4 regions of the Erwinia sp. GW821-FHT03D09 genome follow, and region 2 is predicted to be linked to each of the others. Evidence: predicted binding sites of a transcription regulator. Region 2 holds the regulator's gene; each other region holds the start of a gene.

Region 1 (8,175 bases), on a different contig from region 2:
TCGGGGGATAGTTAACTGAGTGCTACTGTAAGCAAACGCGGCGCACATTTATGTGATAAAAATCGCTTATCTAAATGAAACTTACATCAATCAAAATAAAAAGTGTGATAAAAATCACACCTAAATGCTCTGTTGCCTTTTTTTGCTACAACCCACCCCGTAGATCGGGTTTATCTGGTGATAAAGAGATAGACCGTACCCAGCGAGGGTGCCAGCATTTCCTGGCTATAGTTAGCCCATCGCCTTAGTTCATGCATGGAGAGGACAATGAAAACCGAAGATAACACGACTCAAAAATTGAGCAATAATAGCTTCGCACCTGTAGTCCAGCCTGTCGCAGCCACCACCATTATTACCGATGACACAGAGATTCTTTCTGGTGAAACCTCGATCCCCACTCAGGGTGAGAATATGCCCGCTTTCCACGCCAGGCCTCGCAATGTGGCAGGACCTTTACCCGTCGTACTGGTGGTGCAGGAGATCTTCGGCGTTCATGAACATATTCGCGATATTTGCCGCCGTCTGGCCCGTGAAGGCTATCTGGCCGTCGCACCCGAACTCTACTTCCGTCAGGGGGATGCCGCTGACTATAACGACATCCCGACACTATTGAAGGAGCTGGTTAGTAAAGTGCCGGACAGTCAGGTTCTTGCCGATCTTGACCACGTGGCGAACTGGGCCTCGCGCCATGAGGGCGATATGCGTAATATGGCGATTACTGGTTTTTGCTGGGGCGGCCGCATCACCTGGCTTTACGCCGCGCATAATCCCCAACTGAAAGCGGCCGTTGCATGGTATGGCAAACTGGTCGGTGAAAAGACCATGAAGCAGCAGAAACAGCCGGTGGACGTTGCGATCGATCTTAACGCTCCGGTATTAGGACTTTATGGCGCGAAAGATGACGGTATCCCGTTAGATACGGTCGATACCATGCGCCAGGCGCTCCGGGCGGCGAATGCGCACGCAGAAATTATCGTCTACCCGGATGCCGGTCACGCATTTAATGCTGACTATCGCCCCAGCTATCACGCAGAGTCCGCCACCGACGGCTGGCAGCGCATGCTGACGTGGTTCAAACAGCATGGCGTAGTGGCAAAAGTATAAAAAAGGGGCGCTCAGCGCCCCTGTTGATTACAACACCGCTTAATTCACACAGATAATGACGTTTTTGCCGCACGCAGGTTCTGCGCCGCTGTCACCATGTTGGCCAATGCCTGGCGGGTTTCAGTCCAGCCGCGGGTTTTCAGGCCACAGTCCGGGTTTACCCACAGACGTTCGGTTGGAATACGCTGTGCGGCTTTCAGCAGCAGGGCTTCCATCCATTCCACGCTCGGTACGTTTGGTGAGTGGATGTCGTAAACGCCCGGGCCGATCTCATTGGGATAGTCAAACTCTTCAAAAGACTCCAGCAGTTCCATATCGGAACGTGAGGTCTCGATGGTAATCACATCAGCATCCAGCGCCGCAATCGAATCCATAATGTCATTGAACTCGCAGTAACACATATGGGTGTGGATCTGTGTTTCATCCTGCGCCACGGCGGCATTCAGGCGGAACGCATCCACCGCCCATTCCAGATAGGCTGCCCAGTCCGTCTTATGCAACGGCAGGCCTTCACGCAGGGCCGGCTCATCAATCTGAATAATCCCGATACCCGCTTTTTCCAGATCGACCACTTCATCACGCAGTGCCAGCGCAATTTGCTTAGCAATGGTTTCACGAGAAACATCTTCACGCGGGAATGACCAGCAGAGGATCGTCACCGGGCCGGTTAGCATGCCTTTAACTGGCTTTTCGGTCAGCGACTGGGCGTATTTCGCCCACTCAACGGTGATCGCCTGCGGGCGGCTGACGTCACCGATGATAACCGGCGGTTTTACGCAGCGTGAGCCGTAACTCTGCACCCAGCCGTTCTGCGTGAAGACAAAACCGTCCAGGTTTTCACCAAAGTATTCCACCATGTCGTTACGTTCTGCCTCCCCATGAACCAGCACATCAAGGCCCAGCCGCTCCTGTTCGACGATAGCCTGCTTAATGTGTTCGGCAATGCCGGTGCGATAGTGGGAACCGTCCAGACGCCCCTGCTTAAAGTCCAGACGCAGACCGCGAATTTCAGTGGTCTGTGGGAATGAGCCAATGGTGGTGGTTGGCCATGCCGGCAGCTGGAAACGCTGGCGCTGAGCCTCGGCACGAACCTGATAGCGATTCTGACGCTGGCTATCTTTCGCAGTAATAGCCGCCAGGCGTTGAGCCACCGCAGCATTGTGCACTCGGGTGGATGTTTTTCGAGCACGGACAGGGGCGCTCCAGTCCTTCAGTGAGGCGGCATCATTGTTGTTCAGCGCATGGCTCAGTAGTGACAGTTCGGTACATTTCTGCAGTGCGAAAGCGAACCAGCTTTTCACCTCTTCATCCAGACGCGTTTCCACGCTCAAATCGATTGGGCTGTGCAGCAGCGAGCAGGAAGTGCCGATCCACAGCTGTTTACGTTGAGCGACCAGCGGCTGCAGTTGCTCAAACCAGCTGCTGAGATCGGCTCGCCAGACGTTACGTCCGTTAATCACCCCGACCGACAGCAGCCAGTTCGCCGATACGTTGTCATTCAACAGGTTGATGTTATCTTTGCCATGAACCAGATCCACGTGCAGCCCCTGAACAGGCAGTGCGGTAATGGTCTCCAGGTTCTGGCCAATACTGTCGAAATAGGTGGTTAGCAGCAGCTTAGCGTGTCCCTGCAGTGCATCATAAGCCGGTTTGAACGCCGCCAGCCATTCAGTCGGCAGCTCAAGAGCCAGTGCAGGCTCATCAATCTGTACCCACTCAATATCACGTTTTGCCAGCTCGGCAAGGACCTGCTGATATACAGGAAGAATGTCTTTCAGCAACGTCAGGCGGTCGAACGGTTGACCTTTCACTTTCCCCAGCCACAGGTAGGTTACCGGGCCAAGCAGTACGGGTTTGACCTTATGCCCAAGACTCCGTGCCTCATCAACCTCATCCAGCAGTTGGGTCCAGGTGAGCTTGAACTGCTGACCCTGTACAAACTCCGGCACCATATAGTGATAATTGGTGTTAAACCATTTAGTCATTTCAGCTGCAGCGGCGGGTTCACCAGTGGGCGCGCGGCCCCGGCCGAGGCGGAACAGCGTATCAAGATCGACAGAGCCCTCTTTGTTCTGGTGGCGAGCAGGCACGTTGCCCAGCATCAGGCTGGTCGTCAGTACGTGATCGTACCAGGCGAAGTCACCGACCGGCAACAGGTCCACACCGGCATCTTTCTGCTGTTGCCAGTGACGGGCGCGTAATTCGCGGCCGGTTGCCAGCAGCTCTTCTTGCGTACTATTGCCCGCCCAGTAACTTTCCTGTGCTTTTTTTAGTTCGCGGCGCAGGCCGACGCGGGGAAATCCAAGAGTATGGTTCTGAATAGTCATGATGCGCTTCCTGTTAATTTAGGTGTTATCATTTGGACGTCCAGATGTTTACACCGCTATAATCCGCAGGTACTGTATTATCCACAAGCGCAATATGTTCACTGTCGATGTGAAGGACTCTCATGATCGAACTTAAACACCTGCGAACGCTGCAGGCTCTGCGAAATTCAGGTTCGCTGGCCGCCGCTGCCGCCCAGCTACATCAAACGCAGTCAGCGTTATCCCATCAATTCAGCGATCTGGAACAGCGGCTGGGCTTCCGTCTGTTCGTGCGGAAAAGTCAGCCGCTTCGCTTTACGCCACAGGGAGAGGTTTTACTGCAGCTGGCCGAGCAGGTGTTGCCACAGATTCAACAAGCATTACAGGCCTGCCATGAACCACACCAGGCTACGTTGCGTATCGCTATTGAGTGCCACAGCTGTATTCAGTGGCTGACGCCGGCACTGAACAATTTCCGCAAAAGCTGGCCGCAGGTGGTGATGGATTTTAAATCGGGCGTGACGTTTGACCCACAGCCTGCACTTCAGCAGGGCGAACTGGATATCGTACTCACTTCAGATATTCTGCCGCGCAGCGGCTTGTTCTATACGCCAATGTTCGATTTCGAGGTCAGGCTGGTTATGGCACCTGACCATCCTCTGGCCAAAGTGAACCGTATTTCTCCGGAAGACTTAGCCAGTGAAGTGCTGTTGATTTACCCGGTACAGCGTCAGCGTCTTGATATCTGGCGTCATTTTCTACAGCCCGCTGGCGTCAGCCCGGCTCTGAAAAGCGTGGATAACACATTACTGTTAATTCAGATGGTCTCCGCGCAGATGGGCATTGCGGCTCTGCCACACTGGGTGGTGGAAAGCTTTGAGCAACAGGGACTGGTGACTACCAGGGCGCTGGGCGAAGGTCTTTGGAGCAGGCTTTACGCGGCAGTGCGCGATGGGGAACAGCGTCAACCGGTTGTTGAAGCTTTTATTCGCTCAGCCCGACAGCACGCCTGCGATCATCTGCCACGGGTGCGGGATGCCTCTCTCCCGGGCACGCCGTTGCCGGCATCGCTGACTCATCCCTGACCCCACTCACCGGTAAAGGCAGGCGGTTTTTCCTGTCTAACCGCTCAATTGGCTCTATAATGCGCTCACTGTAATAGTTTCAATGAAGAGAGTGTTTATGACGAATAATGATGTCCTGCGCAGCGTGCGTTACATGCTGGATTTAAGCGATGCAAAAGTAGTGAGCATTCTGGCACTGGCAGAGAGCGAAGTGGCTGAAGCCGAAGTGCACAGCTTCCTGAAAAAAGAAGATGAGCCTGGCTATCGCCTCTGTCCGGATGTCGTTATGGGCTACTTCCTTAACGGTCTGATTTTCGAACGCCGCGGAAAAAGCGAAGATGCGCCAGTGCCCTCGATTGAGCGTAAGATGACGAACAACATCATCATGAAAAAGCTTCGCGTCGCCTTCGATTTAAAAACCACTGATATTATTGAGCTACTGAAAAGTGCCGATTTTGCGGTGGGACAATCAGAAATTGGTGCTATTTTCCGCAAGCCGGGGCATAAAAATTATCGTGAGTGTGGCGATCAAATTCTTCGCAATTTCCTCAAAGGCCTGGCAATGAAGATTCGCCCGGCGAAAAAATAAACATTCATATCTAATTCAAATAATTAACACCTTAGCCAGGCGTTAGTTTATGAAAATCATTAAATTACGATACCTGTCCCTTTACTTGAAACTCTAACATCCGTTGAGTTATTTAATCAAAAAGGGAGTTTATATCATGCAGGTATTGTCAGAAATAGAGTTAGATCAGGTTAGCGGTGGCCGGGCAAATATGAATATCACCACCATTATTAACAATGACAAACCCATCAACGTAATTAATATTGGTGATGATGGTTTAGTTATCAATTTTGGTGATAGCGGTATGACCATTATAAATGATGAATTTACCATCAGTCATACTTAAACAATAAATTCAGGGAGTTACACCTCGTTTATTAAAGATTTAAATAACAGCAGATGTTCTCCCTATCTACACCAGTATCACTGCTCATCTTATCGCCTCCTTAAATCCCGCTTTTTTCCATGGATATAACATTCCTTAGATAAAAAATTTTTCCAATTAGAACGTAAACATCCAAAATGCAGACTTCAGAGCGTTAAACGGCTCCATTAGTGTGACCTCAATCACAAATTATAGTTCGCATACGAAAATATCACCTCATTTAATGGTGCAGATATAGCCATTTCGTCATAAAAATGTAACATTCGCGCACTTATTCACAGCTGTAACCTTCGAATGTCGCCATGCTGCTTTCGAAATGGAACATTTACCGTTACCAGGGAAACTGTTTGTATTTCATCTCAGCCAGGCGGGGATATCGTTACCTGAGCCATGGGGGCCGTAATGTTAAGTATTTTTAAACCTGCAGCACATCAGCCACGCGTTGATGCCAGCCGCGTCGATCCGCTTTACCGCAAGCTGCGCTGGCAGATCTTTCTGGGGATCTTCTTCGGCTACGCCGCCTATTATCTGGTGCGCAAAAACTTCGCACTTGCGATGCCTTATCTCGTTGAGCAGGGCTTCTCACGTGGAGATTTAGGGTTTGCACTGTCAGGCATCTCTATCGCCTACGGTTTTTCAAAGTTCATAATGGGCTCCGTTTCAGACCGCTCAAACCCTCGTGTATTCCTGCCTGCCGGACTGATTCTTGCCGCAGCGGTAATGCTGTTTATGGGTTTCGTACCCTGGGCAACATCCAGCATCATGGTGATGTTCGTTCTGCTGTTCCTGTGCGGCTGGTTCCAGGGTATGGGATGGCCACCGTGTGGCCGTACCATGGTTCACTGGTGGTCGCAGAAAGAGCGCGGTGGCATCGTTTCCGTATGGAACTGCGCACATAACGTTGGCGGTGGTATCCCTCCGCTGCTGTTCTTGTTAGGTATGGCCTGGTTTAACGACTGGAAAGCCGCACTGTATATGCCTGCTTTTGGTGCCATTCTGATCGCGATTATCGCCTTTACGCTGATGCGCGATACGCCACAGTCCTGCGGCCTGCCTCCGATTGAAGAGTATAAAAACGACTATCCACCTGACTATAATGAAAAACATGAAGCAGAGCTGACTGCGAAACAGATTTTCACCCAGTATATTCTGCCGAACAAACTGCTGTGGTACATCGCACTGGCGAACGTGTTTGTTTATCTGCTGCGTTACGGTGTGCTCGACTGGTCACCAACCTATCTGAAAGAGGTTAAGCACTTCACGCTGGATAAATCTTCGTGGGCTTACTTCTTCTATGAATATGCAGGTATTCCGGGCACTCTGCTGTGCGGCTGGATGTCAGATAAGGTGTTCAAAGGCAACCGTGGAGCTACCGGCGTCTTCTTTATGACTCTTGTGACCATTGCGACCATTGTTTACTGGATGAACCCGGCGGGTAATCCTGGCGTCGATATGGCCTGTATGATGGTAATTGGCTTCCTGATTTATGGCCCGGTCATGCTGATCGGCCTGCACGCTTTGGAACTGGCACCGAAAAAGGCTGCGGGTACTGCCGCTGGCTTTACTGGTTTATTTGGTTATCTCGGTGGTTCTGTTGCCGCCAGCGCGATAGTTGGCTACACCGTTGACTACTTTGGTTGGGACGGTGGCTTTATTGTTATGATCGGCGGATGTATTCTGGCCGTAATCCTTCTTGCCATGACCATGATGAGCGAAAAGAAGCATAAGCAACAAATGAATGCTAAATAATTAAAATATGAGTAGCGGGATATTTTTTATAAAACCGCTACTCATTTCCCCGTCACTCCGACGTACACACCAGTAATGCATGCTTATTAGAGGAAAGAAGATATCTTTGGCGATCTAACCTTCTTATTTTTATCATGATTTTTTCATCCTTGAGCTGCGGTAGAAATTTATTTATCACCGTGTCTTTTTTCCACAAATGTAAATCATAATATCGTCCTTCTTTTTCATAATCGAAATCAAGAATGTCATTGACGGTTTGATCTTTCCCCTCGCATCTCAACTTCCCTGAAAGCAAAAAATATCCTTCTCCATTACCATTTATTGCCATAAAAAGGTCAAGCAGGTTGCGGCTACCACACTGATTAATAATAGGTTCCATACCCAGCTGTGCCCTACAGCTAAAGTCTTGCCTCTTATCCTTGTTGCCAAACCAGAGAATACACAGCGAGAGTATCACCGCCACCGCCCAGCCTGGATAACGCTGCCTGATCAAAGACATTAATCTATTCTCTCATTTGAGTAGGCCGTAATTAACGCATTCTCCTCTACGACTATCATCGCAGTACGCTAAAATTTCTTTACCTGTGGAATTTTCATTTACCCCCTCTCCGCTACCTCCTCTCTCCGACCAATAAAAAATATCTGTTTTACGCTCACAGTTTATTTTGTATTTAACAACATAGTTTTTTACCATTGAATAATCATTTTCCATCTTTCTTTTATCCCTGGAGTTTTTCAACAAGTACACGTTACAATTATTTATTTCATAATGATCATTATCCATTTTAAAACTTTGAAAAAACAAAAGAGAAAAAATAAAAAAAGCAAGTAACAGGACGGTTAAAAAACCGACGCTTCTTTTTCTTATAAAGAAATTAATAAATCTTATTTTTTTATATAAATTACTACAATATAATCTGTGAATCGTGAATGCCTTATTCCCTCCTGAAAAAACCTCAGCTTTATCATTCTCATCTAAAATAATCTCGACATCTGCAC
Region 2 (8,175 bases):
CCTAACGCTCCGATAAAAAATGAAGCGGATAACGGCCTGCTGAACAAACGCGGTACCATTTCTATGGCGCGTACTGCAGAAAAAGACAGCGCAACCAGCCAGTTCTTTATTAACGTGGCGGATAACGCCTTCCTTGACCACGGCCAGCGGGACTTTGGCTACGCAGTGTTTGGTAAAGTGGTTAAAGGTATGGATGTGGCTGATAAGATTGCCCAGGTGCCAACCCAGAATGTCGGCCCTTACCAGAATGTGCCGGTGACTCCGGTGGTGATCCTCTCCGCCAAAGTTCTGCCGTAAGCTTACGCACTGTGCCTGAATCGGCCTACGGGGCTGATTCAGGTTTTTGCCTCATCTTCCGCACAGTAAAGAGATAAGCGAAACGGTGTAAAATCCGTAAAATAGCGGCGTAAATCGTTTACCGGAATTCGCCATGCTGCTGCTTATCGACAATTACGACTCCTTCACCTGGAACCTCTACCAGTATTTTTCTGAACTGGGAGCCGAGGTCATCGTTCGCCGTAACGACGATATTACGCTGGCTGAAATTGCCACGCTGGCCCCTCAGCATCTGGTTATCTCTCCTGGCCCCTGTACGCCCAACGAAGCGGGTATCTCACTGGCGGCGATCCGTCATTTCGCCGGTCAGGTGCCCGTACTTGGCGTTTGCCTGGGGCATCAGGCGATCGCGCAGGCGTTCGGTGCCAAAGTGGTTCGTGCTCGCCAGGTGATGCACGGTAAAACATCGGCCATTGAGCATAATGACGGCGGCGTTTTTGCCGGGCTGAATCATCCGCTAACCGTCACCCGCTATCATTCACTGATTGTAGAGATCGGGACGCTGTCGGATGAATTCGAGCTGACAGCCTGGACGCTGCGCGACGGCCAGCCGGATGAAATTATGGGATTCCGCCATCGCACGCTGCCGCTGGAAGGCGTGCAGTTCCACCCGGAAAGCATCCTGAGCGAACAGGGGCATCAGCTGCTGGAAAATTTCCTGCGCTACTGAGTTAGTGTTTGCCTTTTTTTGATTTTTTATGCATATTTCATGACTATATTTTCACATTAATGCAAAGGTTAAACGGCGAGGTGGTTGATGGCAGCGGAAAAATTAGCGGTAACGCGGGCAACGTTCGATGAAGTGATTTTGCCTGTTTATGCACCAGCGCAGTTCGTTCCGGTAAAAGGAAAAGGGAGCCGCATCTGGGATCAGGAAGGGAAAGAGTACGTCGATTTCTCCGGCGGTATCGCGGTAACCGCGCTCGGTCACTGCCATCCGGCACTGGTTGAAGCACTGAAAACACAGGGTGAAACCCTGTGGCACACCAGCAATGTCTTCACCAACGAACCTGCCCTGCGCCTGGCCAGCAAGCTGATTGCTGCCACCTTCGCCGAGCGCGTGTTTTTTGCTAACTCCGGTGCAGAAGCCAACGAAGCGGCATTTAAACTGGCGCGCTATTACGCTACCCAGTGCCACAGCCCGTTTAAAAGCAAGATCATCGCCTTCCATAACGCTTTCCATGGCCGCACGCTGTTTACCGTATCCGTCGGTGGGCAACCGAAGTATTCCGACGGCTTTGGCCCTAAGCCTGCCGACATCGTCCATGTGCCGTTTAACGATCTGGCGGCGGTCAAAGCGGTGATCGACGATCACACCTGTGCCATCGTGGTAGAGCCAATCCAGGGTGAAGGCGGCGTAACGCCGGCGACTCAGGAATTTATGCAGGGTTTGCGTCAGCTGTGCGATGAGCATAATGCGCTGCTGGTACTGGATGAAGTGCAAAGCGGGATGGGCCGCAGCGGCAAACTTTTTGCCTGTGAGCACTACGGCGTGAAGCCGGATATCGTCACCACGGCGAAAGCGCTGGGCGGCGGCTTCCCGGTGAGTGCGATGCTGACCACCAATGAGATCGCGTCGGTGATGGCGCCTGGCGTGCACGGCACCACCTACGGCGGTAACCCGCTGGCCTGCGCGGTGGCGGAAGCGGCGCTGGATATTATCAATACGCCGGAGGTGCTGGACGGCGTGGCGCAGCGCCGTCAGCTGTTTGTTGATGCCCTGCAGGCGCTGGATGCCAAACTGGACCTGTTCAGCGAAATCCGTGGTATGGGGCTGCTGATCGGTGCCGCGCTTAAGCCACAGCATGCCGGCAAAGCGCGCGACATCCTGAATGCCGCAGCGGCTGAAGGGGTGATGGTGCTGGTGGCCGGTACGGACGTGATGCGCTTTGCGCCATCGCTGGTTATCGATCCCGCGGATATCACCGAAGGGATGAAGCGCTTTGCGGCGGCGGTAGAAAAAGTTTTAGGCTAGGGCGACTTGCGTAAGCGCCGGGACAGCCAGTGCCCCTGATGCGGGCGCTGGCTCCAGGCGAGCGACGAGATGGTGTGCATCGTACTGAGGTGGTCGAGAATACGTTTCACGTGCCGCTCCAGAATGGTGACCGGCCCCTGATGAAAATCTTCCGGCGCTTCCAGTACGTTGCTGTCGGTGCTGGGGCCGTCATATTCAATGCGCTGCTGGCAGCGCTGTAGCGCAATTTCGCACGATTGCAGGTAGCGCTGCGCCAGTGATTCAGTAAGCATAGTGTGCTCGCGCGCCAGAATCGTCATGGCATTAATGTGTTCGACAATAAACTGGCTGTGGGTTACCCAAAGCTGCATATCTTTCAGATAACCGGCATTAAAGTTCGGTTCCTGCATCGCCTGATGCAGCGAGTTAAACAGCGCGTTGTGGGCCTGATTGGCCCGCATCCTCTGCCAGGCCAGTTTTGCCGGTTCCTGTTCCTGCCCCAGCAAAAGCTGCAGTGCTTCCTGGTAAGCCTCCAGCGCATCGTGAGCATTCTGCCGTAACAGCCCGCTCTGCCACTGCGGCCACAGCCAGATCATCCCGCCAAAGGCAATCAGACAGCCAATCAGCGTATCCATCAGACGCGGTACCAGCAGCTGCACACCGTTGAGCGACAATAGCTGCAGCGTGAATACTGTGGTGATGGTAAAGCCGATCGTGGCCCAGCCGTAAAATTTACGGATAAACAGATTACCAATCAGCGTCAGGGCCAGCATCACCAGCAGCATTACCGATTCCGGTGCGTGCAGGCGCAGCATAACGGCGGCAATGACCAGACCTGCCAGGGTTCCCATTGCCCGGTGCTGAATGCGAACCCGCGTGGCGCCGTAGCCATTGAGGCTGACGAACATCACCGTCATTAGTATCCAGTAGGGCTTAGGCAGATTAAAAAACAGCGCCAGCGAGCTGGCAAATGCCAGCATCACGCCATAGCGCGCGGCGCTGCGCAGGCCGGGTGATTTCAACGACAGGTAGCTTTTCAGTGCCGGGATCAGCGGTAGCCGGCGCTGGCGATCCGCCATCAGATCGCGTCGATACAGCGGCCGCTGGGTGCGGAGCACACGGGCGATGCGGCTGAAATGGTAATAGCAGAAATTCCCCACCGGATTGTCTTTATTCTGCCGGGAGATTTTCTCCAGCGCCAGCAGCGGCTTATTCATGGTAAAACGTTCAGGGTAGCGATGATAGAGGATATCATCGGCCAGCACCCGCAGGCGGGAGGCAATGGTCTGCACATTCCAACGGATCACCACTTCGGCGTGGCTTTGTTCCACCAGTTTTTGCACTTCTTCCGGCTGATGCAGGCTGACGGAAATGTGCTCCTGCAGGTCCAGTGCCACCTGAAAGGCCCGCGTCAGCCGCTGATAGTGGTTATCCTGGCTGGCGGACAGCATATACATCTGCTGATAGCAGGTATTAATCAGATCCACCGCTTTTTGCTGGCGCGCCAGCAGCGGCGGGAGGGCTGTCTGCGGGTCGGTCAGCCGGGTCAGCAGCGTATATTTCGCCTCGCAGTAGTCGGCCAGCTCGCGATACAGCAGGCTCAGCGTTTCACGCATCGGCTGCTCTTTCCACAGGCGGAACCACAGCCAGTTAAACAGCCCGTACCAGATGGTACCGAGAATATAGAGCAGCGGCGGCTGCCAGAGGGGCATTCTTCCGGCCAGGCTGAGGGTAAAAATAGCGGCAATGAGCGATGCGGGCAGCAGACGGCCATGCAGTGGACTGATTTCCGCAGTGACGCCCAGTATCAGTGCCATCACCAGCATGATGATCGGCAGCGGTACGCCCTGTTCCCCGGCATACAGGATCATAAAACTACAGAATGCAAACAGGCTGCCGCCGATAATCAGGCGTTTAAAAAAGCGTTTATGGGGAGTATCAAGACCGGCGTTGTTACAGCAGGCGGGAACCAATGAAAAGAGTAGACCCTGTCGAAGATCGCCCAGCAGCCAGCCAACGGCTATTGGCAGACACAGCACCAGCGTTTGCCGCAGTGCATAGTTCACTTCAGGGTGATAGATGATTCTCCGCCACATGCCCAACACCACAGAAAAAAAGGCGCGACAATGCTGTCGCGCCACAGATCCACAACCGTTTAGCGCGTACCGTAAACCACGATAGTTTTACCGTGCGCGGAAATCAGGTTTTGATCTTCCAGCATTTTCAAAATACGCCCCACGGTTTCACGAGAACAGCCAACGATCTGGCCAATCTCCTGGCGGGTGATCTTGATCTGCATACCATCCGGGTGGGTCATGGCATCCGGCTGTTTGGCCAGATTAAGCAGGGTTTGTGCAATACGACCGGTTACATCAAGGAAGGCGAGGTTACCCACTTTCTCAGAAGTGACCTGCAGACGGCGTGCCATCTGCGAAGAAAGACGCATCAGAATGTCAGGGTTAACCTGAATCAACTGGCGGAATTTTTTGTAGGAGATTTCAGCTACTTCACAGGCACTCTTAGCGCGCACCCACGCGCTTCGCTCCTGGCCCTCTTCGAAAAGGCCCAGTTCGCCAATAAAGTCGCCCTGATTGAGGTAGGAAAGAATCATTTCTTTACCTTCTTCATCCTTGATCAGCACCGCTACTGCGCCTTTGACGATGTAGTAGAGGGTTTCTGCCTTTTCACCCTGATGGATCAGAGTGCTTTTGGATGGATATTTGTGAATATGGCAATGTGACAGGAACCATTCGAGGGTTGGGTCTGTTTGCGGTTTGCCGAGAACCATTCGCTGTTATCCTCTATTGTAATCGAGCCTAAATATACCCTTTTATCACTCAGGTTGCAGAAATGTTAACTGCTTTTTGAAATATTTTGGGTAAACAGGGACGGAATTCCCTGTCAGGCGCTTCCCATAGGAAAATCAAACGGGCAATACCATTAAGAGTCTGACTCATCCTGTTGTCCCGTTTTCACCATGCATTGCAATGCCAGAATAATAATACAGCACCGTTTGTAGCACAGCTTGACCTGGCTGTCTTGTGTTGTGTCATGTTGTCTCGCTTCAGCATAGTGCAAAATTACTACATAGTCTTTTTATTGCCGGGAAAGTGGGGCGGAAGGCCGTTGCTCGGCGACGCGCCCGTCTCACTGATTAATGTCGGTTTCATGTCTGTTTTCGCCAGCGTTACGGCAGATATCCAGGACCAGCTCCAGCAGTTGCCGCGAATGATGGGTAAGCGGGGAGTATCTGGACCACACAACGCTGTAATGCCAGGCAGATTGCAGCGGCAGGTTGAGTGCCTGCAGCGTGTGGCTGAATTCGCTAAGCAGTGGGCGGGGCATCATCATCAGGTAACCGGATTTTCGCGCCAGCTGCATGCCGTACAACAGAGAAGTCGTATGAAGCAGAGGACCAGATAACCGCTGAAAAAAAGCCTCCAGTTCCTGGCTCAAGCCGCTGCCCGCTTCATCTTCCATCAGCACCCATTTCTCATCGGCAAGTTGCTCCAGACGTTCGCAACTCCGCTGCGGATGGGTCTGACACGCTACCACGCACAGCGACACGCTGAACAGCGGTTCAATGGCCAGCCGTTCATCGGTGAAGCGAGCAGGAAGCTGAACAATAGCAAAATCCATTTCTCCGGCCACGAGTGCCGGAAGCAGACTGTGCAGTGTGCCGTCGGTTACCGTCAGCTTAGCGCAGGGAAACATTAGCCGAAACTTTTCCAGCACGGCAGGGAGTAGCATCAATCCAGGTAATGCGCTCATGGCCACTGAAAGTTGCCCCTGCTGTTGCTGAAGTGAATGGATCTCTTCCCCGGCTTTCTGTAATTCGGCAAGAATCAGGCGAGAGCGTATGGCAAACAATTCGCCGCCGGGGGTCAGAGTTATCCCTGCCGGGCCGCGCTGTAACAGCGAAGTTTGTAGAACATTCTCCAGCTCTTTTAGCGTTCTGCTGATCGCCGGCTGTGACTGCGCCAGCGCACGCGCAGCGGAGCGAATGCTTCCCTGGCGGACCACTTCCTGGAATACCCGCAACTGCTGCATTTTGGGTAAATAACGCATGTGTAGCTCTCCCCCCTGATGCCAAAAAGTTATTACCGCGGTAAAAATTTCATCTTATGTTGCCGCTGCTAATCTCTGAATATGTAAACAGTATGTTATCGAATTATGCCGCAGGTGTTGTGATAAGACTCACAGGGCGGTGTGGGAAAAACTGCTGTTAACTCACTGACCGTATTGGTAATTAGGGGTCCTTATAATGCGAAAAATAGCGCGCCTGCCGATGCTGCTGATCCTCTTTATTGGCTATGTCTTTGTCTATATAGATAAAACGGTGATCGGTTTTGCTCTGCTGCCGATCCGTCAGGAATTCCATCTCAGCACGCAGCAAGCGGGGTACATCACCGGCGCATTTTTTCTCGCCTACGCGGTGTTTCAGCTTCCGGCGGGCTGGCTTAATGACCGTATTGGCTACAAAAAGGTGCTGGTCATGGCGCTAACGTTTCTGGCCCTGTGTGCGATGTTGTTCGGCGTGCTGGGGCAAAGCCTTGCATTACTTATTGCTTTTCGATTCCTCGATGGCATTGCGCACTCCGGCTATCCCAGCGCCTGTGCCAAAGCGGTATCCACGCATTTTTCGCTGCATCAACGTACTTTTGCCCAGTCTTTTTTACTCTCGTCTTCCGGGATCGCTATGGCCGCCGGACCGCTGCTGGCGGTTTGGGCACTGTCGATTATGGGGTGGCATCACGCTTTTCTGGTGCTGGCCGTTCTGGTTTTCCTCACGGCTCTGGTGATGCTGCGATTGCCTGCGGACAGCGAACAGGAGTGCGAAGATCGCCAGCGGGTTAATGGGTGGGGCATGCTGCGTATTGTGAAGATATGGCAGATATTGCTGGCGAGTATTTGCATCAATGTTCCGGTTTACGGCCTGATGGCCTGGCTTCCTGCTTTTCTGGTGCAGCAGCGCGGTTTCACCATTGCTACCACCGGCGCGCTGATTAGCCTTGCCGGAGTGGGGACATGGCTATCATCCATGGTCAGCGGCTGGCTGGTCGGGCATTTTATGTCGGGCCGTGAGGCATGGGTGATTTTGGGCAGCGCACTGATTGCCGCAGGCGGCATGCTGGCGCTGTTTTCTGTTCACTCACCGCAGGCAACCGGTTTGGCACTGTTCGTCACGGATGCGGCATTGATTTGTGCTTTTATCACTGCATTCACGCTACCGATGAAATACTTTTCCCCTGCAGTTGTTGGTTCCGCCATCGGCCTGGTAAATGCGGGGGGCGTAACCGGTGGAGTGATTGGCCCGGTGGTGATGGGGTATTTGCTCAGTGTCACGCACGGTCATTATCAGGCCTGTTTTGTTTTTCTCATCGCGACCACGCTGGTTGCCGGACTGGTGTTATTGCCCGGTAGTCGGCACCTTTCCGCTTTTTCACCGTTACAGGAGTAACTATGAAATCTCAAACAGCGTCACTGATTAAGGACATCACCCCACGAGTGCTGCAATGGCGTCGATATATTCATGAGCATGCCGAACTCTCTTTTCATGAGCAAAAAACTGCGGATTACGTCGCCAGCGAGCTCCAGCAATGGGGTGCACTAACCCTCAGCCGTCCCACACCTAACAGCGTGCTGGCCGAGTTAAAAGGGGCTCGCCCTGGCCCCTGCATAGCGCTACGTGCTGATATGGATGCCCTGCCGATCCATGAGCTGAACCAGGAGCCTTTTACCTCGCGTAATGCGGGCGTAATGCATGCCTGTGGCCACGATGCGCATACGGCCATGCTGATGGGAGCGGCCTGGGTACTGTGTCAGCTGCAACAACAGATTGCCGGAACCGTGAGATTTATTTTTCAGCACGCGGAAGAGGTTCC
Region 3 (8,175 bases), on a different contig from region 2:
GTCGCGCCCTGCGGCCAGGCCCAGCTCCGGTTCATGGCGATATTCATCAGGCAGATCGTCCATATCGTCCGCATCGACGTAAGGCGGATTGGTGACGATCAGATCGTATTGCGTTTCCGGCAGTCCGCGGAACAGATCGGCGCGGATCGGCGTAACGTGCTGGTCAAGACCATGAGCGCTGATATTCTGCTCGGTTACCGCCAGCGCATCGGTTGAGATGTCTACCGCATCCACTTCCGCTTCCGGGAAGGCGTAGGCACAGGCAATGGCGATACAGCCGCTGCCGGTGCACATATCCAGAATGTGGCGCGGCTCATCGTTGATGATGCCGGAGAAACGGTTGTTGATCAGCTCACCCACCGGCGAACGCGGCACCAGCACCCGCTCATCAACGTAAAATTCATGGCCGCAGAACCAGGCTTTATTGGTCAGATAGGCCACCGGAATGCGCTCGTTAACGCGGCGAATCACCCGCTCAACGATGCGGTGACGCTCGCTGGAGGTCAGACGCGCGGTGCGCATATCTTCCGGGATATCCAGCGGCAGGTAGAGCGTTGGCAGCACCAGCTGAACGGCTTCGTCCCAGGGATTGTCGGTGCCGTGGCCGTACCAGATATCAGCAGCAGAAAAGCGGCTGACCGACCAGCGCAACATATCCTGAATGGTGTGCAGTTCATTCACTGCTTCATCGACGAAAATTTTGTCCAAAGTGCCCTCCGCAGGCCGTTCGTTAAACCCGGGCGCTAGTTTGCCACGAAGACGCAGATAATTCAGCGCGAGGGGGTGAAAAAGCTGAGATTTGTTTAGTCCCCGACGGAAGAAAAGGTAGACTAGCGGCTGAAAACCGTATGATGATGCTGAATGCTGGCCTGATGCCCGCGCTATTCTGAGAACAAGCAGTGAGTTGAGATGAGTAAAAAAGAGAAACTGAGCGAGGAGGACAAGGCGCTGTTTCGCGGGCTGATGAGCGGGACGCGTAAGCTGGCGCAGGACACCATTGTGCACAAACCGCCGCGTAAAAAAATCAGCGAAGTGCCGCAAAAACGCCTGCTGTCCGAGCAGATGGATGCAAGCCACTACTTTTCCGATGAATTCCAGCCGTTGCTGGCCAACGAAGGGCCGGTTCGCTATGTGCGATCCGACGTCAGCCACTACGAGTTAAAAAAACTGCGGCGCGGCGACTATACGCCGGAGATTTTTCTCGATCTGCACGGTTTGACCCAGCAGCAGGCCAAGCAGGAGCTCGGTGCGCTGATTGCCGCCTGTCGGCGCGAGCATATTTTTTGCGCCAGCGTGATGCACGGTCACGGCAAACATATTCTGAAGCAGCAGACGCCGCTGTGGCTGGCCCAGCATCCGTGGGTCACGGCGTTTCATCAGGCACCCAAGCTGTTCGGTAGCGATGCGGCCCTGCTGGTGCTGATTGAAGTGGAAGAGTGGGCGCCGCCGGAACTGCCGTAAAGGCCTCAGCTCTTACGCAAGACGTCGGGACTAAAAAGGTGGTCGGTACAAGATGGGCCGACCGCAGAACGAGGCCGACCCCGGAGCCAGAGGTTAGATCGCTTTAGCGAGTTTGGCCGGTGAAACCTGCCACTCAAGTTTGCCCAGGGCGCTTTCCAGATCGAAATCGACGCAGGCAATGGCTGAAGTGGAAAACATCGGCGGCGCTTCCTGTGGGCACAGTTCTGAAACCAGATACCCCACCAGCGGCAGGTGCGAAATCACCAGCACCGATTTTACGCCTTTATCAGCCAGCACCTGCAGGTAGCACGCCACCTGGGCGGGATCGCCACCGGGCGTCAGTTCCGGCAACACCTCCTCACCAGCCGGCAACGCCAGCGCTTCACGCACGGTGTTAAGGGTCTGCTTTGCACGCAGGTAAGGACTCACCAGCACACGTTCGATATCCACAGACTGACCGTTAAGCCAGGCCGCCATTTGACGGGACTCATCACAGCCGCAGTGGGTCAGAGGTCTTACTGAATCACTGGCTGCATCCAGAGCCGCATCACCGTGACGCATTATAAAAACTTGCATATAGCACCGCTGTTGTTAAACAAAAACGCCGGAGGTACAACGCCACCGACTCTTCATTCAGAGAATGAACGGTGTGTTGTACCTAATGCCTTTAGTATAGTCAACCGATTGTTTACTTAGTGAGCGACCGGTATAACACCCCGACAGAGCAACCTACTTACTGGTCAGAATTAACTCGCTGAATCGCCGCCGCTATCCAGCGTAACATCCTGTCCGTAGAAGGTTTTCTGTTCTTCCATCATTTTTTTCAGCCGTTCGCAGGGCGCGAAGCGAGAGCCAAAACGCTGCCCCAGCTGCTCAAGGGTGTTGACCACCTGAGTGATGCCCATTCGGTCCATATAGCGGAACGGCCCACCGAGAAACGGTGGGAAACCAATGCCAAATACCGCACCGATATCGCCATCCCGCGGGCTGCGCACCACCTGCTCATCCAGTGTGCGGGCAGCCTCGTTCAGCATCATCATCACACAACGCGTAGCAATATCTTGTGCGCTAAGACAAGGTTTTGGCGACAGCTTCAGCAGACGATAGATCTCCGCATCGGCCTTTTTCTTCCCGCCCGGGCGTTTGCCGTAAACATAAAAACCCCGGCCATTCTTACGGCCCTTACGGTTGTCACTCAGCACCGCGCCCAGCGCCGAAGGCAGCGCGAAGCGTTCGCCCCAGGCTTTTTCCAGTACCGGCATAATATGCGTGCCGACATCAATGCCGACTTCATCCAGCAGCTGCACGGGGCCAACGGGGAAGCCAAACTGCACCAGCGCATCGTCTATTGCTTCTATCGGTTCCCCGGCCAGAAGGCAGTGCATCGCCTCAATCACGTAGGGAGCAAGGATACGGTTAACGTAAAAACCGGCTTTATCCGCCACCACGATCGCCGTCTTGCCCTGTTTTTTCGCCAGCGCCACCGCCGTTGCTACGGTCACATCGCTACTACCCGCGTGCGGGATGACCTCAACCAGCGGCATTTTTTCCGGCGGGCTGAAATAGTGCAGGCCGATGACGTTTTCCGGCCGTTGCGCCTCGGCGGCGATATCGGCAATCGGTAGCGAAGAGGTATTGGAGGCAAAGATCGTCTGCCGCCCACAGTGGGCTTCGACTTCCGCCACCATTTTTTGCTTGAGCGCCAGATCTTCAAACACCGCTTCAATAATCACATCGCGCTGGCTGAAGCCTTGATAATCCGTGCCGCCGGTAATCAGCGCCATCTGCTGCTGTCGCCCGGCTTCCGTCAGGTGCCGACGTTTCACCGCTTTGCTTAATACCTGCCAGCTGGTTTTCAGCGCGTGGTTGATGCCCTGCGCATTAATATCCTTGATGCGTACCGGCAGCCCGGCGCGCGTGGCGGTCACGCAGGCAATACCGCCGCCCATCAATCCCCCACCCAGTACGCCAATGCTGCGCAGCGTACGCGCTTCAACCTTCGCTCCCGTCTCTTTTTTCAGCGCGGTGGTGGCAAAAAACAGCCCACGTAGTGCCGCCGATTCCGGCGTCATCGCCAGCTCGCCAAAAGCTCTGGCTTCCGCTTCGTAGCCGCTGCTGCTGCCCTGTTCCAGCCCCTGGCGCACTACCGTCAGAATTTTATCCACTGCCGGATAGTTGCCGTGAGTCTTCGCCTGCGCACGGCGTTTCGCCATGTTAAACAGCAGCGCCCTGCCCGCCGGTCCGCTCAGCAGCCGCTCGCGCAGCGGCAGCGGTTTCCTCGCCTCGCGCGCTTTCAGCACGGTCTTTACCGCCGTTTCCAGCAGGATAGCGTGCGGCACGGCCTCATCCACCAGCCCGCATTTCAATGCCTGCCGCGGGCGCAGAGTTTTCCCTGACAGAATCATATCCAGCGCCACCGAAGCACCGATTAACCGCGGCAGGCGCTGTGTGCCGCCGGAACCCGGTAGCAATCCCAGCTGCACCTCCGGTAATCCCAGCCGAGTTTTATCATCCAGCGTGCAGACGCGGTGGTGGCAGGCGAGCGCCAGCTCAAGACCGCCACCGAGGCAGGCCCCGTGGATCGCCGCGACCACCGGTACCGGCAATCCTGCAATTTCGGCCATCACCTTCTGCCCCTGCTGCGCCAGCTTTTCCGCCTGCTGCACACTGTCGCACGCGGCAATCATCGCGATGTCCGCACCGGCAATAAACGAGTCCGCCTTGCCGGAGACGATCACCAATCCGGCCAGCTGCGGATTGGCGCAGGCGCGCTTGAGTACGCTGCGGATTTCTACGGCAAACTCCGCCTTGAGGGTATTCATCTTCTCGCCCGGCACGTCGATGGTAATCACCCCGACGTTATCCAGCCGCATCGTCAGAGTAAATGCTGATGACTGTTCCATTATTCCGCCTCCAGAACCATTGCCGCGCCAAGACCACCCGCCGCGCAGGCGGTCACCAGCCCCAGACCGCCACCACGACGCCGCAGCTCGTTCAACGTCTGGGTGATCATCCTTGCTCCGGTCGCCGCAAACGGATGGCCATAGGCGATGGACCCGCCCAGCACGTTAAAGATCTCTTCATTGACTTCGCCCAGCGCGTGCGGGCGATTCAGCACATCGCGGGCGAAGCGCTCGTCGGCGAACATTTTAAGATTGGCGAGGGTCTGCGCAGCAAACGCCTCGTGCATATCGATCAGCGTCAGATCGCTGAGGGTGATACCCGCTCGCTCCAGCGCCAGCGGCGAGGACCACGCCGGTCCCAGCAGCATATCTTCACGAACGCCAATGGCGGTGAAGGCATAGCTACGCAGATAGCCCAGCGGGGTGATGCCGAGTTCACGCGCGCGGGATTCGGTCATCAGGATCACCGCCGCCGCGCCGTCGGTGAGCGGCGTGCTATTGGCGGCGGTCACTGTGCCGTGGCGGCGATCGAACGCCGGCCGCAGGCGGGCATAGTCTTCCGGCTTTGAGTCAGGGCGAACATTGTTGTCCTGTTCCAGCGCGGCCTGCCACGGGGGTGTAAAGGCGGTCATCACCTCCTGATTCAGCAGCCCCTGCTGCCAGGCGCGCGCCGCGCGCTGGTGCGAACGGTGCGCCAGCGCGTCCTGCTGCCCGCGACTGATACCGTAGCTTTTTGCCATCTGCTCTGCGGTATCACCCATGCGCAGCCCGGTGGAATATTCGGCTACCGCCGGCGGCACCGGCAGTAAATCGCGCGGGCGCAGCTGGCTGAACAGCTTGAGTTTTTGCGACAGGGTACGCGCCTTGTTGAGATCGACCAGCGTTCTTGCCAGTTTGCGGCTGACGCCAATCGGCAATACGGAAGAGGAGTCGGCACCGCCGGCGATCCCCACCTGAATACTGCCCGCCATCAGGCTTTCCGCCACGTTTGCCACCGCCTGAAAGCTGGTGGCGCAGGCGCGGCTGACGCTGTAGGCATCGGTGTGAATGTTCATGCCGCTGGCCAGTACGATTTCACGGGCAATGTTCGGCGCTTCCGGCATCTGCACCACCTGGCCAAAGACCAGCTGATCGATGATGTCGGCGGGAATGTCGCTGCGGGCCAGCAGTTCACTGACCACCATTCTGCCCAGCTCCAGCGCCGGGATGCCGTGGAAGGCCGTCGCCTGCTTAGCAAATGGGGTGCGCAGCCCGTGGGTAATGGCGATGCGGTCGCCCTGGCGCGTCAGCAAAGGTAGCGCTTTGCTCATTATTATCACCTGTTTCGTGTCGATGGACGGCATCACTGCCAAAGAGGTCTGACCTCCTCAGTGTTAACCAGAATAGGATGGGGCGCTACGGTGGGAAGAAAAAAATGCGAGAGCAAACACGGTTTAAGGGGAGCATGGCCGCTCCCCATAGCCTGTCAGCACAGGCAAGAGCGTGGTTTAGCGCAGACCAAGCTGGAATATCAACGTTTCGGCCTGGCAGCTAAAGGTAAAGCTACAGTCGAGCACCACGCCTTCCGGCGTTTCGGTAAACGTACCCTCGATCACGCAGGGATCGGACTCAACCTCACGCGCTTTCGTTGTCAGCGATGTCAGCATCGCTTCGGCTTCACTGCGGTTGGCAAAAGTACGATTGTAAGCCGCGGTGCAGTCGGTGTTATCCATCACGGTGCCCACATCAACGCAGCAACAGGCTGCCGTTTCGCTGGCGCTGCAGCGGTTAATTGCGTCGGTCATTTCATCCTCCGGCATGCCGCAACAGGAACGCGGCAGGTTAATTTAAGACTAAATCCATTTTACGCCTGACGCTTTTCCCGCTCCAGTAGACGCGCGAAATGAGTCCGTGAAGTGATGAAAATCACACTATTAATTGATCCACCGCAATCAGCGGCGTGGTTCGAAATTTCTACCTGTAAGTTTTTGTTAGGCAGATCTCTTTTCTTGCATCATTTTGGAAATAAGTCGAAAACATTATTGCAACACCTGTACAGGTCGGACCTATACTTGGGCCACTGGTCTGATTTGTTGCCCGTCAGTCAGTCCCTACAATCCGCGATCCCTTGTTACCTCAGGTAACAGAGTTTAATAAAATCTAATGAGGTTGTGGTTATGAACCATAAAAACCTGTTTACGAAATCTACCCTTGCCGTGGCAGTGGCCCTTGTTTCTTCAAATGTGTTTGCGGCTGGCTTTCAACTGAATGAATTTTCCTCTATTGGCTTAGGCCGTGCTTACTCCGGTGAAGGTGCGATGGGCGATACCGCCGCGTCCGCCAGCCGTAACCCTGCAACTATGGCGCTGATGGATCGCCCGATGTTCTCCGTCGGCGCGGTGTTTATCGATCCCGGTGTTGATATCGACGGCCAGTCCGCCAGCGGTAACAGCCTGGATGCCAGCAATATCGCCCCTACCGCCTGGGTGCCGAATATTCACTATGTGCAACCGCTGAACGATCAGTGGTGGTTAGGGGCCAGCGCGACCTCTAACTACGGTCTGGCTACCGAGTTCAACGACAGCTATACAGCAGGTCCGTACGCCGGTAAAACCGACCTGACTACCATGAACTTTAACCTCAGCACCGCCTACCGCCTGAATCAGCACTTCAGCTTCGGCGTAGGTTTTGATGCGGTTTATGCACGTGCCAAAATTGAGCGCTACGCCGGTGAATCCCTTGGATCGCTGGGTATTCCGGCAAACACCCAGATTGCCCATCTGAAAGGTGATGAGTGGGGCTACGGCTGGAACGCCGGTATTCTGTACGAAGTGGATGACAACAACCGCTTCGGCCTGACCTATCGTTCAGAAGTGAAGATCGATTTTGAGGGCGACTACCGCAGCAGCCTGCCAAGTTCGATTAACCCGCTGAATCAGGCAATGGGCCTGGGCCTGCCGTTTGGTACCGACGGTAATACTATTCCTGGTGCACTGACGCTGAATCTGCCGGAAATGTGGGAAGTGTCCGGCTTCCATAAAGTGGCGCCACAGTGGGCGGTGCACTACAGCCTGGCCTACACCAGCTGGAGCCAGTTCCAGGAGCTGAAAGCCACCGGCAACAACGGCCAGCAGCTGTTCTACAAAGATGAGAGTTTTAGAGATGCTTACCGCATCGCGCTGGGTACCACCTACTATCATGACGATCACTGGACATTCCGTACCGGTATCGCCTTCGATGACAGCCCGGTTCCGGCACAGACCCGCTCGATTTCTATTCCCGATCAGGACCGTCTGTGGCTGAGCGCCGGTACATCTTATGCCTTCAATGAAGATGCCTCGGTTGACGTCGGCGTTTCCTATATGCACGGCCAGCACGTGACGGTGAAAGAAGGTCCTTATACCTTTAACTCTACCGGTAAAGCGTGGCTGTACGGCGCAAGCTTTAACTACAAGTTCTGATTACCATTCAGCATGAAAAAAGGCCCGCTGGTTTTCCGGCGGGCCTTTTACTATGCAGTGCGAAAACGGTTATGCGGCGCGAGAATTATGGCGCATCAATATCGTTAAGTTCGTCTTTAATCGCCGCTGCATTCGGATTTTCCTGCGGGATCAGCTTGCCGTCGCTGGCAAGGAAATCATGATGCTGGAAGTAAGCCGAACGCATAAAGGCATAAGGATCTTTCGAATTGCTCAGAATGGAGTCGGAATCCAGCAGCTGCGCACGGGTCTCAATGCCTTCCAGAGCCCATTTACCGGCGGACATCCACCATGTCAGCCATGACAGCGGTGGATAGAGATCGTCAACAATGCCACCGACATCCTCACGAGGC
Region 4 (8,175 bases), on a different contig from region 2:
GATATGTTTAAACCTGTAAGTCACTGTGTGCGCGTAGTATAAAGCAATGACTGCAAAAATAATCGCCCATGAGAGTGACAGATGAGCAGGAATGGAAGCTGGCCCACAAAGTGGTTGATTCACAAAGTGACGTTTGCCCGCGCAAAAGATAAAAATTGTGGCATAGTGCTTAAACCACACCTGAGAAGAGTATAACGATTAATGAAACGTCCCGATTATCGAACGCTTCAGGCGCTGGATGCAGTGATTCGTGAACGCGGCTTTGAACGCGCCGCACAAAAGCTCTGTATTACCCAGTCAGCGGTTTCACAGCGTATCAAACAGCTGGAAAATATGTTTGGTCAGCCGCTGCTGGTGCGAACCGTCCCGCCTCGCCCAACCGAACAGGGGCAAAAACTGTTGGCGCTGTTGCACCAGGTAGAGCTGCTTGAGGAAGAGTGGCTTGGCGATGACAGCGGAGGCACAACGCCGCTATTGCTGTCGCTGGCGGTGAACGCCGACAGTCTGGCAACCTGGCTGTTACCGGCGTTGAAAACCGTACTGACCGATTCCCCGGTTCGCCTGAATATTCAGGTTGAAGATGAAACGCGAACCCAGGAACGCCTGCGCCGCGGTGAAGTGGTGGGCGCAATCAGTATTCAGCCCCAGCCGCTGCCGAGCTGCCTTGTCGATCAGTTGGGCGCTCTGGACTACCTGTTTGTCGGCTCGAAAGAGTTTGCCGCGCGCTACTTCCCGAATGGCGTTACCCGCTCCGCGCTGCTGAAAGCACCGGCAGTGGCGTTTGACCATCTGGATGATATGCACCAGGCATTTTTGCAGCAGAACTTCGATCTGTCGCCGGGCAGCGTTCCCTGCCATATAGTGAACTCGTCGGAGGCCTTCGTGCAGCTGGCGCGTCAGGGAACCACCTGCTGTATGATCCCGCATCTGCAAATTGAGCGCGAGCTGGCGGAAGGTGAGCTGATCGATCTGACACCGGGCCTGTTGCAGCGCCGCATGCTCTACTGGCACCGTTTTGCCCCGGAAAGCCGCCTGATGCGCAAAGTGACCGATGCGCTGCTGGCTCACGGGCATCGCGTTCTGCGTCAGGATACGGTTTAGGCAGGAACAGCATTCAGCGATATGCGGGCGGGCCAGTTTTTCTGGTCCGCCCGCAGTGCGTTATGGCTTAAGGGTTGCGCTGCAGTTCAAAGACCACATCAACCTGATCGTCGAAGTGAATGCTCTGCTGTTCATAAGTTTGCGCTGCAGATGTCATCGGTGCCGCGTCTGCCGCTTTATACATCCGCGCCATTGGCATTGGCTGGTAGTTGGCGACGTGATAGCGCACGCTGTAAACCGGGCCAAGCTTGCTGCCAAAGCCCTGAGCCAGTTCACCCGCCTGCTTAATCGCATCAACAATGGCCGCTTTACGCGCCTTCTGACGATACTGTTCAGGATCGGCCACGCCCAGTTCAACGGAGCGGATCTCGTTCAGGCCATTTTTCAGCGCGCCGTCCAGCAGCTCGTTGAGTTTATCCAACTGACGCAGCGTAACCTGCACCTGACGAACAGCACGATAACCTTTCAGCACCGATTTGCCATCTTTCAGGTAATCGTACTCCGGCTGAGTACGCAGGTTGGCCGCATTGATATCTTTCTTCTCAATGCCGCTTTTATTCAGAAAATCAAAATACTGCTGAACGCGGGTATCGGCCTGCTTTTTCGCTTCAGCGGCGTCTTTCGCGGTGATGTTAACTTCAATCGCCAGGGTGGCAATATCCGGCGCGGCATCCACGCTCGACTGGCCAGAAGTGACCACGTGCGGGCCGGCAGGCAGTTCATCAGCCTGTGTAACCAGCGGTAAACTACCCAGTACAATCATTGCGGCCAGAGCCAGTTTAGTGAGCTTCACTGCGTCCTCCATGGGGGGTCGTATGCATCGGTTCGGGCGCTAACGGAGCCGGTGGCTGCGGCAGCGTAATGTTCCGTCTATTCGTCACGATACAGTGTAGAGCGCCGTATCCCGTCACGCTATGACCTGAATTCTGGAAGTGAGTTCCCGTTAATAGAATTGCAGCGCCTGCATCGCCAGCTTGAAGGCAATGACCCACATCACGCCGCCAACCAGCAGATTGATAGTGCGCTGGGCGCGCGGTGTGTTCAGCACCGGGGCCAGCCAGGCGGCTAACATCGCCAGACCGAAGAACCAGACAATTGACGTGCTGATAGAACCAAAGGCAAACCAGCGACGCGCTTCTTCCGGCAGTTGCCCTCCCAGGCTCCCCAGCAGAACAAAAGTGTCGATGTAAACATGAGGGTTAAGCCAGGTCACGGCGATCATGGTGGCAATGATCCGCCAGCGGCTCTGCTTCATCGCCCCGGCGGCGGCCAGCTGGACATCGCCACTGAACGCGGTGCGCATCGCGCCCCAGCCGTACCAAAGCAGGAACGCCACACCCGCCCAGGTGACAAGATTCAGCAACAGGACCGACTGGCTGAGCAGCGCGCTGCCGCCAAAAATACCGCCGCAGATCAGCAGAATATCGCTGAGCGTACAGAGCGCGGCGGTCATCAGATGATACTGGCGGCGCACACCCTGGTTCATCACAAATGCATTCTGCGGACCCAGCGGCAGTATCAGCGCCGCCCCCATTGCAACACCCTGAAAATAAACGGATAACATAAAAAAAGCCTCATTTACACACGATTTTCGGCAAGTGTATAACGGCCACATCATTAGGGGAAACTTTATAATTTAATGACCCATCACTTTCGCTAATGAGCAGTAACGGCGAATCGCAACACGGCGTGAGGATGTAAAACCGCAGGCGCAGTCGGCCATCATGTGGCGGTTGAGCCCCCCCCCACCAGCGTCTGGCAGGGGGTTTTACTGACAAGCGTTACGCCTGTTTAGTCAGATCCACTTCCGGCGCTTTGGTCTGATGCAGATGAACACCCATCTGCGGATAAGGAATACCGATTGCTTTCGCGTCCAGCGCGTTTTTGAACTCCTTCATCAGATCCCAGTAAACCTGCTGGAGGTCCCCTGCTTTGCTCCAGCAGAACACCACGAAGTTCAGTGAAGACGGTGCCATTTCGTTCAGGCCAATCTGCACGCCGCACTCCTGCAGCACGCGCGGTTCCGCCTCAACGATGCCACGCAGCAGGGTAATCACTTCATCAACGTCAGCGTCGTAGGCCACGCCGATAATAAACTCATTGCGGCGCTCCGGCTCGCGGGAGAAGTTGATGATATTCCCGGCGATGATTTTCCCGTTGGGCACCACGACAATTTTGCCGTCAGCAGTTTTCAGCGTGGTAGAAAAGATCTGCACGTTCTGAACCGTTCCCAAAACGCCGATATCAATAAACTCACCGGTGCGGAACGGACGGAAGGTCACCAGCAGCACGCCGGCTGCCAGGTTAGACAGCGAGCCCTGCAGTGCAAGACCAATGGCCAGACCGGCGGCACCGAGCACGGCAATGACCGATGCGGTTTGCACGCCCACGCGCCCCAGCGCGGCAATCAGCGTAAAGGCAATAATGCCGTAGCGCACCAGCGCAGAAAGGAAATCAGCCACCGTCGCATCAAGGTGACGGGCACGCATCAGGCGATTGATAGTATTGGAAACAATGCGCGCAATCAGCATCCCGATAATGATGATTGCTATCGCTGCAACAATATTTACCGCGTAGCTCAGCAGCAGGGCCTGGTTGCGCACCAGCCAGCTCCCCGCATTGCTGAAGCCATTGCCCACGTTTAAATCTTCCATTTTCCCATCCTGTTGTTTGCCCAAAAGAATCGTTCAAAACTCTGCCGCCTGGCGGCAGCCTGAGCATTAAGAGTAAGCAACAGTAGGAAAATCTGCCAGATTTCTGGCGTAATTATTTGGAACCTATGGGAATAGTCGCATAAAAAAAGGCCCTTTCGGGCCTTTTTTGCACAGCGGACAAATTACAGAACGTCGATTGCATTCAGCTCTTTGAAAGCCTGCTCCAGGCGAACAACCATGGACGCCTGTGCAGAACGCAGCCAGACGCGCGGGTCATAGTATTTCTTGTTCGGGCTATCCACGCCATTTGGGTTACCCAGCTGGCCCTGCAGATAGTCTTCGTTCTTTTTGTAGAACTGCAGAATACCGTCCCATGTTGCCCACTGGGTGTCGGTATCAATGTTCATTTTGATCACGCCGTAGCCGATAGATTCTTCGATTTCAGCAGCTGAAGAACCGGAACCACCGTGGAATACGAAGTCCAGGGAGTTGTGCGGCAGGTTGTGTTTCTTGCTAACGTAATCCTGAGAGTCACGCAGGATTGTTGGGGTCAGCTTCACGTTGCCTGGCTTGTACACGCCGTGTACGTTACCGAAAGAGGCAGCGATAGTGAAACGCGGGCTGATTTTGCTCAGCTCGGTGTAAGCGTAATCAACGTCTTCTGGCTGAGTGTACAAAGCAGATGCGTCCATATGGCTGTTGTCCACGCCATCTTCTTCACCGCCGGTGCAACCCAGTTCGATTTCCAGAGTCATGTCGAGTTTCGCCATGCGCGCCAGATACTTGCTGGAGATCTCAATGTTCTCTTCCAGAGACTCTTCAGACAGGTCAATCATGTGAGAAGAGAACAGTGGCTTACCGGTTTTAGCGAAGTGAGCTTCACCCGCGTCCAGCAGACCGTCGATCCACGGCAGCAGTTTCTTCGCGCAGTGGTCGGTATGCAGGATAACCGGCACACCGTAGTGCTCTGCCATCAGATGCACGTGGTGAGCACCTGCGATCGCACCCAGGATTGCAGCAGCCTGTGGCTTGTCAGATTTCAGGCCTTTACCAGCGATAAAAGCAGCACCGCCGTTAGAGAACTGAACGATGACCGGAGATTTTACTTTAGCAGCAGCTTCCAGCACGGCGTTGATTGAGTCGGTACCGACGCAGTTAACCGCTGGCAGAGCGAATTTGTTCTCTTTCGCTACTTTGAAGATCTTCTGCACGTCATCGCCGGTGACAACGCCTGGTTTTACGAAATCAAAAATTTTAGACATGTTAGCTTGTCCTGTTTCTTCGGTCGTATTAAAGGATTCTGTTCTCATGCGGAGCCTCACGCGGCTCCGCCCAGAGGTTTAATTACTGCTTAGCACGTTCTTGCAGCATAGCGACTGCTGGCAGAGTTTTGCCTTCCACGAACTCCAGGAAAGCACCGCCGCCGGTAGAGATATAGGAAATTTTATCTTCGATACCGAACAGATCGATAGCGGCCAGCGTATCACCACCGCCTGCGATGGAGAATGCTTCGCTGTCTGCAATCGCTTTAGCAACGATTTCGGTACCTTTACGGAAATTAGGGAATTCGAACACGCCAACCGGGCCGTTCCACAGGATGGTTTTGGCTTCTTTCAGCAGTTTAGCCATCGCCAGTGCGGTTTCGTCGCCGAAGTCCATGATCTCTTCGTTATCCTGAACTTCGCTCACTTTCTTCACGGTTGAAGGCGCGGTTTCAGAGAACTCGGTACCCACACGGGAATCGGTAGGAACCGGAATTTTGAACTCGTCGCGCAGTTTTTTCGCTGCTTCAACGAAATCTGGCTCATACAGAGATTTGCCGACGTTGTTGTCGATAGCCACGAAGGTGTTGGCGATGCCGCCGCCGACGATAACGGTGTCAGCAATTTTCACCAGCGAGTTCAGCACGTCGAATTTAGTGGAAACTTTAGAACCACCGACAACGGCAACCATCGGGCGTGCAGGATTAGACAGGGCTTTACCTAATGCTTCCAGCTCAGCTGACAGCAGCGGGCCTGCACAGGCAACCGGAGCAAATTTGCCCACACCGTGAGTAGAGGCCTGAGCGCGGTGCGCGGTACCGAAAGCATCCATCACAAAGATGTCGCACAGCGCGGCGTATTTTTTAGAGAGGGCTTCGTCGTCTTTCTTCTCGCCTTTGTTAAAGCGAACGTTTTCCAGCACCACCAGCTTACCGGCTTCCAGCTCAATGCCGTCCAGGTAATCTTTCGCCAGAGAAACGGTATCCGCGCCCAGTTTGTCTTTCAGGTAGTTAACCACCGGCAGCAGGGAGAACTCTTCGTTGTATTCACCTTCAACCGGACGGCCCAGGTGGGAGGTAACCATCACTTTTGCGCCCTGCTTCAGAGCCGCTTCGATAGTCGGCAGAGAAGCACGGATACGTGCGTCCGACGTCACTTTCCCTTCTTTTACCGGCACGTTCAGATCGGCACGGATCAGAACACGTTTACCAGCAAGATCCAGATCGGTCATCTTAATTACAGACATGGTGAACCCTCTCGTTGATTCTCAAAGTTTTACAGACGCTGCTGCGTCCTGACTGAAACCGATATCGGCCATCGCTAACGTGGTATCCAGCATTCTGTTAGCAAAGCCCCATTCGTTATCACACCAGACCAAGGTCTTAATCAGGTGCTGACCACTGACCCGCGTCTGCGTGCCGTCAACGATGGCACTGTGCGGGTCGTGATTAAAATCAATAGAGACTAACGGTAATTCCGTGTAGTCAACTATACCACTAAAAGCGCCTTCTGACGCACTTTGCAGCAGGGCGTTGACCTCGCAGGCCTTGACCGCATCCCGCACGCTGACGCTGAGGTCAATTGCCGTCACGTTAATCGTCGGCACACGTACGGCAATCGCTTCGAAACGGTCATTAAATTTCGGAAAAATGCGGGTGATGCCCGCGGCCAGACGCGTATCAACCGGAATAATCGACTGGCTGGCCGCACGGGTGCGCCGCAGATCGGGATGATAGGCATCAATCACCTGCTGATCGTGCATCGCGGAGTGGATGGTGGTCACCGTACCCGACTCAATCCCCCACGCATCATCCAGTAGTTTGATTATTGGAATAATACAGTTAGTGGTGCAGGACGCGTTCGATACTAACAGATGTTCCGGCAGCAGCTCTTGCTCATTCACGCCGAAAACGACCGTGGCATCCAGGTCATTGCCCCCAGGATGGGAGAACAACACTTTTTTCGCCCCTGAAAGCAGATGCGCTTCACCATCGGCACGGCTGCCATAGACACCGGTGCAGTCCAGCACGATATCCACATTCAGTTCGCGCCACGGCAGCGAGGCAATATCGGCGTGATGCAGCAGGCGGATAGCGTCATCGCCAACCGACAGCAGATCGTGCTCCTGGCGCACATCCCAGGCAAAACGGCCATGGCTGGTGTCGTATTTCAACAGATGGGCCATCCCGGCGGCGTCGGCCAGCTCATTAATGGCAACCACCGTAATTTCAGCACGACGTCCGGTTTCGTAAAGCGCACGCAACACGTTGCGCCCAATGCGACCAAATCCGTTAATGGCAATGCGAACCGTCATATTACTCCTGCATCAGAATTCTCTATGAAATCGGACGATTAGCCTGAGCCAGACGCCGCGATTTGTACAGGAAATTCTTGCGTCACCGCAGCGGCAGGCCAGAGTCTGTATCCGCGACAACAATCAAACTGAAACGCTTCAGCTAGAATAATGGAAGTGAGGAATAATAGGAATGACCGGGATCAACTGCGGCGCTTAACTTTCGATCTGCGTCACAAAATTACGCAAAAAATGGCACCTTTTAACGCATATTTATCCGGCCAACTGCGCATCACGGTGAAATTTTAGACAAATACCACTTTATGTAAACCGTCTCCCGATAATGCGCTTAATCTGGGGTTTCACTTTTTAATAACACCACAATAAGAAGGGAGATCACCATGCCGGACAACGTTTCAGATAAAGACGGAATTTCACGCCGCACATTGCTGAAAGGAGCCGGGGCAATCGCCACCAGCCATTTGATTCCATCGGCCCTCGCCTCCCCCACGGCAGAAAACGAATCAGCGGCCGCTCATCCGCCGTTTACCGCACCGGAAAAGTTGCCTGATGGCTACAATATTCTGCTGATTACTTCCGATCAGGAGCGCTACTTCGAGCACTACCCTTTTCCCGTTCCTGGCCGTGAACGCCTGATGAAAACGGGGACAACGTTTGCCCGCCACTACATCAACAGCTGCGTGTGTACCTCATCGCGTTCGGTCATGTATACCGGCCTGCATATGCCACAAACCCGCATGTTCGATAATGTAGGGCTCCCCTGGATGCCGTGGAGCCTCGATCCCAAACTGGGTACGGTAGCCAGCATGATCGATAAACTCGGCTATTACGCCGCCTACAAAGG

What was found. The regulator CRP, encoded in region 2, controls carbon source genes, mostly activating them, when cyclic AMP is high. The targets are predictions, from matches to a motif close to ATGTGANNNNNNTCACAT.
Region 1: the regulator CRP is predicted to act here: its motif matches at 5,598-5,615, upstream of glpT (glycerol-3-phosphate transporter).
Region 3: the regulator CRP is predicted to act here: its motif matches at 6,258-6,275, upstream of AC07U6_RS03375 (YfcZ/YiiS family protein).
Region 4: the regulator CRP is predicted to act here: its motif matches at 7,532-7,549, upstream of epd (erythrose-4-phosphate dehydrogenase).

The regions. Positions count from the first base shown of each region.
Region 1 is NZ_JBWKUK010000020.1:58,901-67,075, reverse strand. It holds gene AC07U6_RS18685 (dienelactone hydrolase family protein) at 268-1,104, shown strand; gene metE (5-methyltetrahydropteroyltriglutamate--homocysteine S-methyltransferase) at 1,149-3,431, opposite strand; gene metR (HTH-type transcriptional regulator MetR) at 3,554-4,495, shown strand; gene AC07U6_RS18670 (YehS family protein) at 4,593-5,063, shown strand; gene AC07U6_RS18665 (hypothetical protein) at 5,200-5,388, shown strand; gene glpT (glycerol-3-phosphate transporter) at 5,830-7,176, shown strand; gene AC07U6_RS18655 (hypothetical protein) at 7,229-7,675, opposite strand; gene AC07U6_RS18650 (winged helix-turn-helix domain-containing protein) at 7,688-8,175, opposite strand, start outside.
Region 2 is NZ_JBWKUK010000002.1:243,442-251,616, forward strand. It holds gene ppiA (peptidylprolyl isomerase A) at 1-297, shown strand, start outside; gene AC07U6_RS02835 (aminodeoxychorismate synthase component II) at 431-1,006, shown strand; gene argD (bifunctional acetylornithine/succinyldiaminopimelate transaminase) at 1,094-2,311, shown strand; gene AC07U6_RS02845 (YccS/YhfK family putative transporter) at 2,308-4,386, opposite strand; gene crp (cAMP-activated global transcriptional regulator CRP) at 4,446-5,078, opposite strand; gene AC07U6_RS02855 (LysR substrate-binding domain-containing protein) at 5,438-6,358, opposite strand; gene AC07U6_RS02860 (MFS transporter) at 6,555-7,751, shown strand; gene AC07U6_RS02865 (amidohydrolase) at 7,754-8,175, shown strand, end outside.
Region 3 is NZ_JBWKUK010000003.1:33,021-41,195, reverse strand. It holds gene prmB (50S ribosomal protein L3 N(5)-glutamine methyltransferase) at 1-708, opposite strand, end outside; gene smrB (endonuclease SmrB) at 910-1,461, shown strand; gene sixA (phosphohistidine phosphatase SixA) at 1,555-2,037, opposite strand; gene fadJ (fatty acid oxidation complex subunit alpha FadJ) at 2,208-4,364, opposite strand; gene fadI (acetyl-CoA C-acyltransferase FadI) at 4,364-5,674, opposite strand; gene AC07U6_RS03375 (YfcZ/YiiS family protein) at 5,852-6,148, opposite strand; gene fadL (long-chain fatty acid transporter FadL) at 6,521-7,804, shown strand; gene mlaA (phospholipid-binding lipoprotein MlaA) at 7,890-8,175, opposite strand, start outside.
Region 4 is NZ_JBWKUK010000006.1:194,151-202,325, forward strand. It holds gene AC07U6_RS07880 (LysR family transcriptional regulator ArgP) at 202-1,101, shown strand; gene AC07U6_RS07885 (oxidative stress defense protein) at 1,169-1,894, opposite strand; gene argO (arginine exporter ArgO) at 2,045-2,665, opposite strand; gene mscS (small-conductance mechanosensitive channel MscS) at 2,883-3,755, opposite strand; gene fbaA (class II fructose-bisphosphate aldolase) at 3,938-5,017, opposite strand; gene pgk (phosphoglycerate kinase) at 5,100-6,263, opposite strand; gene epd (erythrose-4-phosphate dehydrogenase) at 6,285-7,331, opposite strand; gene AC07U6_RS07915 (sulfatase family protein) at 7,712-8,175, shown strand, end outside.